Regions from separate parts of the Propionibacterium sp. genome, predicted to be linked through region 2. Evidence: riboswitches for the same ligand, from Rfam matches in the RefSeq annotation. Region 2 holds a riboswitch; the other holds the start of a gene.
What was found. Region 2 has a riboswitch for FMN ahead of ribD (bifunctional diaminohydroxyphosphoribosylaminopyrimidine deaminase/5-amino-6-(5-phosphoribosylamino)uracil reductase RibD). Riboswitches for the same ligand answer to the same signal wherever they lie in the genome.
Positions count from the first base shown of each region.

Region 1 (5,008 bases), on a different contig from region 2:
GCGCGTCGATCGCTGATTCAGCTGATATTCGCACCCGGCGGGAGCCAGGAAGCGGCAGCACGAAGAGCCGGTGTTCGAGATGGGGGCACCGGCTCTTTGCTGCCCACATCCAGGGAGAACCCATGACGTTGCGCCTGTCGTGGCGTGCCTCTCGAGGGCGACAGTCGCCCAGGGCGATACATTGAATTGCTTGCCGAAGAACTTTCGGCATTCGACCACTTGAGGCGACGCCGCCACGGCGCGCCGGCGTGAAAGGCGGCCGACGGGTGACCCAGGTCGAAAGAGCTGCAGCGCACAACGCGCGCTGGCGATGGATCGGCCTGATCGTCCTAGCCCTGGCTCTGTTCATGGCCTCCATGGACAACACCATTCTCAATGTGGCGCTGCCCACGCTCGCCCGTGACCTGAGAGCAACCAATGACGCTCTGCAGTGGACGGTCGATGCCTATCAGGTGACCTATGCCGGCTTTCTGCTGCTGGCGGGAAATCTCGTGGACCGATGGGGACGTACCCGCACCTTCATCGCCGGCGTGATCGCCTTCGGTCTGTGCTCACTGGCAGCCGGCCTGTCGGTGAACACCGGAATGCTCATTGCGGCACGTGCGTGCACCGGTGTCGGTGCCGCCCTGCTGACCCCCTCGACGCTGGCCCTCATCTCGGTGCTTTTCCGCAAGCCCACCGAACGCACCACGGCCTTCGCCATCTGGTCCGGGGCGAACGGGGCCGGAGCTGCTGTGGGGCCGCTGCTGTCGGGTGCGCTGCTGGCGCACTTCCGGTGGGGTTCGATCTTCCTCATCAATGTGCCGGTGGCGGCATTGTGCCTGATCGGCACGCTCATCTTCATCCCGCATGTCATCCCCGAACGCGCGGACGAGAAGCTCGACTGGCTGGGCACCGGTCTGTCGATCGGCGGGCTCTCGGTGCTGTGCTGGTCGGTCATCTCCGCGCCGGGTCTGGGGGTCGGGTCGCCGGCGGTGATCGTGGCCTTCCTCGGCGGGATCGCGATGATCGTCTTCTTCGTCTGGTGGCAGGGCAAGGTCGAGTCGCCGATTCTGCGTCTGAGCCTGTTCGAACATCGCACCTTTGCCGTGTCGGTGTGCGTCTCGGGGCTGGTCACCGGAGGCGGCGCCGGTGCCCTGTTCGTGCTCACCCAGCTGCTCCAATACGTGCTCGGTTTCACGCCCTGGCAGTCCGGCCTGGCGATCATGCCGGTTGCGGCGATGATGCTGACCGGCGCCGTGGCCGCACCTCTCGCACTGCGCCACTTCGGCATCAAACGGGCGGTGATGGCGGGGCTGCTGTGCGTGACGGCCGGTTTCGCCTGGCTTGCCCTGGTTCCCAACGAGACCTCGTATCCGTCGCTGCTGCCTGGGGCACTGCTGTTCGGGCTCGGGGCCGGCGTGCTCATGCCCGCAGCCACCCAGGCGGTGATGGATTCGCTGCCCTCGGAGTCCGAGGGTGCGGGTTCTGCCACCAACAGCGCACTCATGCAGGTGGGCAGCGCCATGGGCGTCGCCGTCGTCGGCTCGCTGCTCGCCGCGCGCTACCGGGGCGCCATGGAAACCCACCAACTCGTCGAGGCGCTCGACCCGCAGACCCGGTCGGGCGTGCTCAGCTCGGTGGCCCAGGCGGTCGATCTGGCCCAGGAACCCCAGTACGCGGGACTGCTGCCACTGATCAGGGAGGGCTATGTCGATGGCATGAGGATCGGTCTCGGCGTGAGCGCTCTGGCGGTGGCCTGCGCGACGATCGCGGTGGGGATCTTCTTCCCCGCCCATCCGGAGCGTCCCCACAACACGGCGGACGACTGAGGCCGTGGAGACCTTCCGGGCTATCATTGACCTCGTTGTTCAGCGTGCCCGGGGTCGGTGAGAATCCGAGCCGGCGGTGACAGTCCGCGAACCCGAACCCACTCGTGGGGGAGGGCTGAACCGGTGAAATTCCGGTACCGACGGTGAAAGTCCGGATGGGAGAGCACGTGAGGTAGTGCATGACGGAGCAATGCTCGTCCGGTTGAATCGGGTGGGCATTGATCCGAGCCGCCACCTTGGCCCCGGTCACCGCAGACGTGGGAGGGGTGAAGACACCGAATGAGCCGGATTCGCGGACGGCAACGGCCGGTTCCGTTGCCCATCCGCATTCTCGCACCGATGACGCTCGGGGCGGTGGTGCTGGCCATCTGGCAACTGCTCGCGACATCGGGCCGAATTCCGGCTGCACTGCTCCCCACACCGCACTCCGTCGGGGTGCGCCTGGTTCAGGATCTCGCCCAAAGAACTCTGCTCGGCCCCACCGCGGTGACGGTCGGGGAGGCGGTGCTCGGCTGCATGGTCGCCACCGTCGTGGCTCTGCCGTTGGGCTATCTGATCGCCGGCTCCCACCTGGCGCAGGCCGCGCTGTTCCCCTATCTGGCCGCGTCACAGGCCATACCTGCCGTGGCGCTGGCCCCGCTGCTGGTCATCTGGGTGGGCTACGGGCTGATCCCCATCGCCTTGTTGTGCTCGTTGATCGTCTTCTTCCCCCTGGTGCTGTCCACCGTGCTCGGCATCCGTGGCATCGACCCGGATGTGGTGGAGGCAGCCCAGCTGGACGGTGCCTCGGGTTGGAGCATGGTGTGGGCCATCGAAGCCCCGCTGGCCCGGCCCGTGTTGCTCACCGGAATCCGGAACGGCTTCACCCTTTCCATCACGGGCGCCGTCGTCGGCGAATTCGTGATGGGCGGGAAGGGCCTGGGCATGGTCGTCTCGGGGGAGCCGCCCGCGGCCGGCACCCCCGGGGGGGTGGGCCCCCACCTCGGGCGGGGGGGGGTGGCCGGCGCCAGGCCCTCGGCCCTCGTCCTGGTGGAGCACCTCACCGACCCCTATCGCCTGCCACGCAGGCGCAATCAGAAGTTCCCGGACGACACCGGGGACGAACAACCTCTGCTCACCGCAGGGGCCCAGCTGGGACACCCCACCAGAATTGAGGAATTGGTCGCATGACACACATGCAGCGCACGACACGATCACACGGCAGCCGGCCGGCATTCGTGCTGGTGGCACTGGTCGCAGTGCTTGCCCTGATCACAGGCTGTTCCGCCTCAGGCTCGTCGAGTTCGGCCTCCAGCACACCCGGCAAGGCCATCACCGTGGGGCTCACCTATACCCCTGACATCCAGTTCGCGCCCTTCTATGTCGGGGTCGAGAAGGGCTTCTTCGCGCAGGAGGGGCTGTCGGTGAATCTGCGTCACCACGGCGCCTCCGAATCGCTGACCGGCGCACTGCAGGCCGGCCAGGAGGACCTCGTCTACGCCGGTGGTGACGAGATGATGGTCGCCCGTTCCCAGGGCATCGACGTGGTCAACTTCGCGACCATGTACCAGACATACCCAGCAGAACTCATCGTTCCCGAGGATTCACCGATCAAGACAGCCGCCGACCTCAAGGGGCACAGCGTCGGCATCCCCGGGCAGTACGGCCAGAGCTGGTACGCCCTGCTCGCTCTGCTGAAGCAGGCAGGCCTCACCCAGACCGATGTGTCGATCCAGTCCATCGGCTACACCCAGCAGGCGGCATTGACAACCCACAAGGTGGATTCGGTGATCGGCTTCTCCAACAACGATGCCGTCAAATTCCAGCAGGCAGATTTCGCGATTCGCCAGATCACTCTTGACGCCGGCACACCCCTGGTCGGTGTCGGGCTCGGGGCACTGGGACAGACGGTCAACAGTCGCAAGTCCGATCTGCAGGCCCTGATGCGCGGGCTCGACGAGGCCGTGGCCTACTGCCGCTCCAATCCCGACGACACGGTGACGATCTCGGCGAAGTACGTGCCGACGCTGAACTCCCAGGCCGCCAAGGATGCCGCCAGGGCAACTCTGCTGGCCACCAACGAGCTCTACGGGGACGACCTCGGCCATCAGGACGTACAGCGCTGGTCGGACATGGCTGACTTCCTGCTCGCGAATGGCATCATCACCACGCCTGTGAAGGCGTCCGAGGCCTTCGTCACCCTGGGGAACTGAACCGCGCGAGGGAGTTCATGCCATCCAGCGGCTGGGCACACCGGAAGGCATGGCCCCTCGGCCCAGGACAACTCGCCGGCTGCTGCGGCCCCCGGTGGCTTGGTTGAGGACGTTTTCGAGGAAAGCTCCAGAGCTGGTCCACCAGAGCGATCGTCCTTGTGCCACCGTGATTCTGGGATTTTTTACCAGGTGCCTACTAGCCTTGGCCCCCGGCGGGAGTCGACAGTCATGGCACTCCCGCGGAGAAGGAGCATCGCATGCACGTCCGAGTGGAGCCACGATTGCAGCATCCGGGAAGTCATCCCGTTGCAAGGCAGCTGGCCATGGATATGCCGATGCCGGATCCGGAGGGCCACTGTTGCAATCCAGTGGGCACCCGCGCCGTTGAACCCACCGGCGTGCAGAGGTGCTGCGTGAGTACGGAGGAGCTCGCATGACCTCGCCCCATCCCTTCGCCTCCGAAGAGCTCGTCACCACCCAGTGCGCCGAACTGTTCAGCGCAGAAGATCCCCTTCAGCTGGTCCGTGGTGGGCACCTGCCGGGCATCACCGTGGCCTACGAAACCTACGGCGAACTCAACGAGGCCGGTGACAATGCGGTCTTCATATGTCACGCCCTGACAGGGGACGCGCATGCCTCCGGCTGGCACACCGGTGACACCCGGCCGGGGTGGTGGAACAACCTGATCGGGCCGGGCCGGGCCGTTGACACCCGCAAATGGTTCGTTATCGCCGACAATCTGCTCGGCGGATGCCAGGGAACCACCGGTCCGAGCGCCCTCAACCCCCAGACGGGCAAGCCCTATGGGCTGGATTTCCCGCTGCTCGACATGCATGACTTCGTCACGGTGCACCGGGCTCTGCTGGAGCACCTGGGCGTCAAGCATCTGCATGCGGCAGTGGGAGGCTCACTGGGCGGGATGCAGGTGCTCGACTGGGCGCTCACCTCGCCGGGAGATCTTGACGAGGCCGTTGTCATCGCAAGTTCCAGCCAGCTGACCGCTCA
Region 1 covers NZ_JBDNTB010000045.1:14,092-19,099, forward strand. Annotated here, with positions in the region: gene ABF648_RS08805 (sugar kinase) at 1-16, shown strand, start outside; gene ABF648_RS08810 (MFS transporter) at 267-1,811, shown strand; FMN riboswitch at 1,852-1,982, shown strand; gene ABF648_RS08815 (ABC transporter permease) at 2,151-2,981, shown strand; gene ABF648_RS08820 (ABC transporter substrate-binding protein) at 2,978-4,003, shown strand; gene metX (homoserine O-acetyltransferase MetX) at 4,437-5,008, shown strand, end outside.
Region 1: another riboswitch for FMN. It lies ahead of ABF648_RS08815 (ABC transporter permease); the one in region 2 lies ahead of ribD (bifunctional diaminohydroxyphosphoribosylaminopyrimidine deaminase/5-amino-6-(5-phosphoribosylamino)uracil reductase RibD).

Region 2 (5,008 bases):
GCCAGATCCCAGCGCCGGGCGAATTCCCGCAGCTGCGGGCGACGCATCATGGTGCCGTCCTCGGCCATGATCTCGCAGCACAGCCCGCAGGGTTCCTGACCCGCGAGTGTCAACAGGTCGACGGTGGCCTCGGTGTGCCCTTCTCGTTCGAGCACCCCCATTGGGCGCGCTTCCAGGGGGAACATGTGGCCCGGCCGGCGCAGTTGTCCGGGGCGCAGACCCGGGTCGGCACAGGCTCGCGCGGTAAGGGCCCGTTCACCACAGGAAATGCCGGTGGTGGCGCTCACATGGTCCACCGACACCATGAAGGCGGTCTGGTGATTGTCACCATTGCGCGAACTCATGGGCTCCAGGCCCAGACGCCGGCACACCGAGTTGGCCATCGGCATGCAGATCAGTCCCCGGGCGTGGGCGGCCATGAAGTTGATCTGCTCATCAGTGACGGGGGCTGCGGCACAGATCAGGTCGCCCTCGTTCTCACGATCCTCGTTGTCGCTGACAAGCACGATGCGTCCCAGGCGCAGGTCGGCGATCACAGCTTCGACTCCCTGGCGGGCCAAGCCGGAATCGTCGCGATCGGCTGATTCCAGGTGGCTCAATTGCTTGTCAGGCATGGTTTCCTCTCGTCGGTGCGCCCAGCATCTGGGCAAATGATGTATGTCTTGAGCTGTTGGCGGAGCCAGACGCGCCGAGCAGGGCCTCCACGTACTTGCCAAGGATGTCGGCCTCCAGATTCACCGTGTCGCCGCGACGCCGGCTTCCGAGCGTGGTGCGCTCTGCGGTGTGCGGGATCACGGCAGCCTCGAAACTGCCGGCACCGAGCCTGGCCACCGTGAGGCTCACGCCGTCCACCGTCACGGAGCCCTTCTGCACCAGATGCCGGGTGAATTGCTGGTCGGCGTGCACCGCGAACCAGACTGCATTCGCGTCGGTGCGCAGCGCGCTCACCACGCCTGTCGTGTCCACGTGCCCTGTGACGAAGTGGCCGCCGAAGCGACCGTCTGCGGGCATCGCGCGTTCCAGGTTGACCCGTTCCCCCGCTCTGACCAGCCGCAGCGCCGAGCAGGCCATCGTCTCGGGTGAGACATCGGCGCAGAAGCTGTCCGGTGCGAGGCGAGTGACGGTGAGGCAGACCCCGTTGACGCAGATCGAGTCGCCCACTGCGGCATCGTCAACCACGAGCGGTCCGCCGATCTCGAGCTCGGTGGCTTGTCCGGTGCGACGTACCGCCCGGACGGTCCCCACTTCTTCGACTATGCCTGTGAACACTGGAGCACCTCGCTCTCCCACAGCAGGTCCTCACCGAGCCGGGTGAGCTGCGGCGGGCCGATCTGGAAGGCCGAGCTGGGATCGCTGACACCGATTCCCGCGACAGGCGACGGGGCGTCGGCGCCACCGAACAGCTTCGGGGCGAGATAGGCCTGGATCTTGTTGACGATGCCCGCGTGCAGCGCGGACCAGTTGAGCCGGGCGCCGCCCTCGAGCACCACGGAGTCGATGCCGCGGGCACCCAGCGCGGTGCACAGCGCCCGCAGATCGACGTGTCCCTCGCTGGTGGGAAGCACCATCACCTCGCAGCCTGCCTGGCGGTATCCCTCGGCCCTAGCGGTGTCGGTGCTGCAGGTGGCAAGCAGTGTTGGCGTGTGGTGCGCGGTGCGCACGACAGCGGCGTCCATGGGGGTGCGCAGCCGGGTGTCGCAGATGATGCGCAGTGGGCTGTGGCTGCCGGGCAGGCGGCAGGTGAGGTGCGGATCGTCGGCGAGCACGGTGCCGACGCCCACCATGATCGCGGCCCACCGGTGGCGATCCTGCTGAACACGCTCACGGGACTGTTCGCCACTGACCCAGCGAGAGGCTCCGGTGCGGGTGGCGATCTTGCCGTCCAGGGTCATCGCGTACTTCATCACCACGAGGGGACGTCCGGTGGTGATGAAATGGAGGAAGGGCTCATTGAGCGCCGCACACTCCTGGGTGAGCACGCCTGTGGCGACGGCGATGCCGTGAGCGCGCAGTGCGGCCACGCCCCTGCCGGCCACCAGTGGATTGGGGTCGAGGCACCCGACCACCACCCGGGTGATGCCTGCCGCGATGAGCGCATCGGTGCACGGCGGGGTCTTGCCGGTGTGGCAGCAGGGCTCCAGGGTCACATAGATCGTCGCGCCATGGGGATCGTCTGCGCATGCCGCCAGCGCATTGCGTTCTGCGTGCGGGCCACCGAAGTACTCGTGGCCGCCACGCCCGATGATCACGCCGTGATGCACCACGACGGCGCCGACCAGTGGATTGGGGTTGACCCTGCCCAGGCCGATCTGGGCGCAGGAGAGCGCCGCGCGCATGAATTGTTCGTCTGACACCAGAACTCCCGGATTGCAATACCTGAATTCGTCGATGACTTCGGGTATTGGGTTCTGGTGCCGAATTGATCATGCACGATGACCGGAACAATTCCAGTCGATTCAGCAATGGATTTTGCACCACCACTGCACCGCGCAGTGCGAAAAAGAATTCGACACGTCTTCTTCCATCCAGACTTTACTGTCGGTTCCGGAATTGCACCGGATCATGCGCAGAAGCGCTCGCGGACTGTACCGCCGATCGGGAATTTCACCCTGCCCCGAAGACGTTGCTGTTCAGTTTTTTCCTGAGTTCCCACCGTTCAGCTTCGTGAAACTCAGATCTCGGGGCACACTGTACGCCCCCAAGGGCGCCAGGCTGCCGCGGTCCCAGCAGGGTGCAGGAGAGGGATGACCCCACCCCTGCACCCGCCGGAGTCAGCGGATCAACTCGCGCATGGCGCGAATCAGGTCAGCGTGTTCAGCGCGCGACAGAACCCTCGGTGTAGTCGGCGTCCTTGTCCTCGGCCCATGCGAACAGGGCGCGGATCTGCTTGCCGGTGGCCTCGATCGGATGGGCCTCGCCCTCGGCGCGCAGCTTCTTGAACTCGGGGGCACCAGCAGCCTGGTCGTCCATGAAGTTCTTGGCGAAGGTGCCGTCCTGGATGTCGGAGAGAACAGCCTTCATGTTCTTCTTGACGTTCTCGTCGATCACGCGCGGGCCCGACACGTAGTCGCCGTACTCGGCGGTGTCGGAGCAGGACCAGCGCTGCTTGGAGATGCCACCCTCGTTGATGAGGTCGACGATCATCTTCATCTCGTGACAGACCTCGAAGTAGGCCATCTCGGGCTGGTAGCCCGCCTCGACGAGCACCTCGAAGCCGGTCTCGATGAGCTTGGACAGGCCGCCGCACAGCACGTCCTGCTCGCCGAACAGATCAGTCTCGGTCTCCTCGCGGAAGCTGGTCTTGATGGCGCCGGCGCGCAGGCCGCCGATCGCCTTGGCGTAGGAGAGCACCAGTGGCCAGGCCTGGCCGGAGGCGTCCTGCTCCACACAGACCAGCACCGGGACCCCACGCCCCGCCTCGAACTCGCGGCGCACGACATGGCCTGGCCCCTTCGGGGCAACCATGATGACGTCGTGGTCGGACGAGGGCTTGATGTATCCGTAGTGGATGTTGAAACCGTGGGCGAACAGCAGGGCCGCACCGGGCTTCAGATTGGGCTCGATGGAGTCCTTGTAGACCTGTGCCTGCACTTGGTCAGGGGCGAGGATGGTGACGACGTCACCATCCTTGACGGCGTCCTCGACGGACTTCACGGTCAGGCCGGCTTCCTTGGCCTGAGCGATCGAATGGGATCCCTCACGCAGGCCCACGACGACGTTCACGCCGCTGTCGCGCAGATTGAGTGCGTGCGCGTGACCCTGCGAGCCGTAGCCGATGACCGCAACGGTCTTCGACTGGATGATCGACAGATCGGCGTCGTCCTCGTGGAACATTTCTGCTGCCATTACTTCTCCTGATTGTTGTTGTTGTTGCGAGTCGCGGGTTGTTCAGGACGAATGCCTGGCCAGAGCCGGACGATTCTTCTCGTTGATGCTCTTGCTGCCTCGCCCCAGGGCAACCCGCCCCGACTGCACCAACTCGATGATGCCGTACGGGGTGAGCATGGTGGTGAGTGCCTCGATCTTCGCCTGGCCCCCGGTGGCCTCGATGGTCACCGACTCCGGGCTCACGTCAACCGCGTGTGCCCGGAAGAGATTGGTGATGTCGATCACCGCGGCCCGCGTGTGGTCGGTGCATCGCACCTTGACCAGCAGCAGCTCGTGGTTGATGGCATCGTCGTCCAGCTCAACGATCTTGTAGACCTCGATGAGCTTGTTGAGCTGCTTGACGACCTGTTCGACCACGCTCTCGTCCTCGAGAGACATCACGATGGTCATCCTGGAGACTTCTGGGCGTTCCGTGGTGCCGACGGCCAGCGAGTCGATGTTGAATCCGCGCCGCGAGATGAGTCCCGCCACCCTGGCCAGCACGCCGGGGCGGTTGCTCACCAGGACGCTGAGCGTATGGCTGCTCACAGCTCCTCCTCGTGCCACTGAGGCGCCATGCCACGGGCGATCATGATCTCGTCGTTGCTGGTGCCTGCCGCGACCATCGGCCAGACCATGGCGTCCTTCTCACAGACGAACTCCATCACGACGGGTTTGTCGGTGATGGCCGACGCCTTGTCCAGCACCTCGGTGACCTCCTCAGGTGTGCGGGCTCGAAGCCCCACGCAACCCATCGCTTCGGCCAGCTTCGGGAAGTCCGGCACGAGATCGGTGTCGAGATCGGTCTGGGAGTAGCGCTGGTTGTAGAACAGCGACTGCCACTGGCGGACCATGCCGAGGGTGTTGTTGTTGATCACGGCGATCTTCACCGGAATGTGATTCAGCGCGCAGGTGGTGAGTTCCTGGTTGGTCATCTGGAAGCAGCCGTCGCCGTCGATTCCGACCACCACTTGGTCGGGGCAGCCCACCTGGGCGCCCATCGCGGCCGGCACGCAGTAGCCCATCGTGCCGGCGCCACCCGAGGTGAGCCAGTGCGCAGGGTGCTCCAACGGCAGGAAGTGCGCCGACCACATCTGGTGCTGGCCCACGCCTGTGACATAGATGGCATCCGGCCCGAAGT
Region 2 covers NZ_JBDNTB010000042.1:10,095-15,102, reverse strand. Annotated here, with positions in the region: gene ribA (GTP cyclohydrolase II) at 1-560, opposite strand, end outside; gene ABF648_RS08435 (riboflavin synthase) at 607-1,269, opposite strand; gene ribD (bifunctional diaminohydroxyphosphoribosylaminopyrimidine deaminase/5-amino-6-(5-phosphoribosylamino)uracil reductase RibD) at 1,254-2,354, opposite strand; FMN riboswitch at 2,510-2,626, opposite strand; partial or broken gene ilvC (ketol-acid reductoisomerase) at 2,815-3,861, opposite strand; gene ilvN (acetolactate synthase small subunit) at 3,889-4,416, opposite strand; gene ABF648_RS08415 (acetolactate synthase large subunit) at 4,413-5,008, opposite strand, start outside.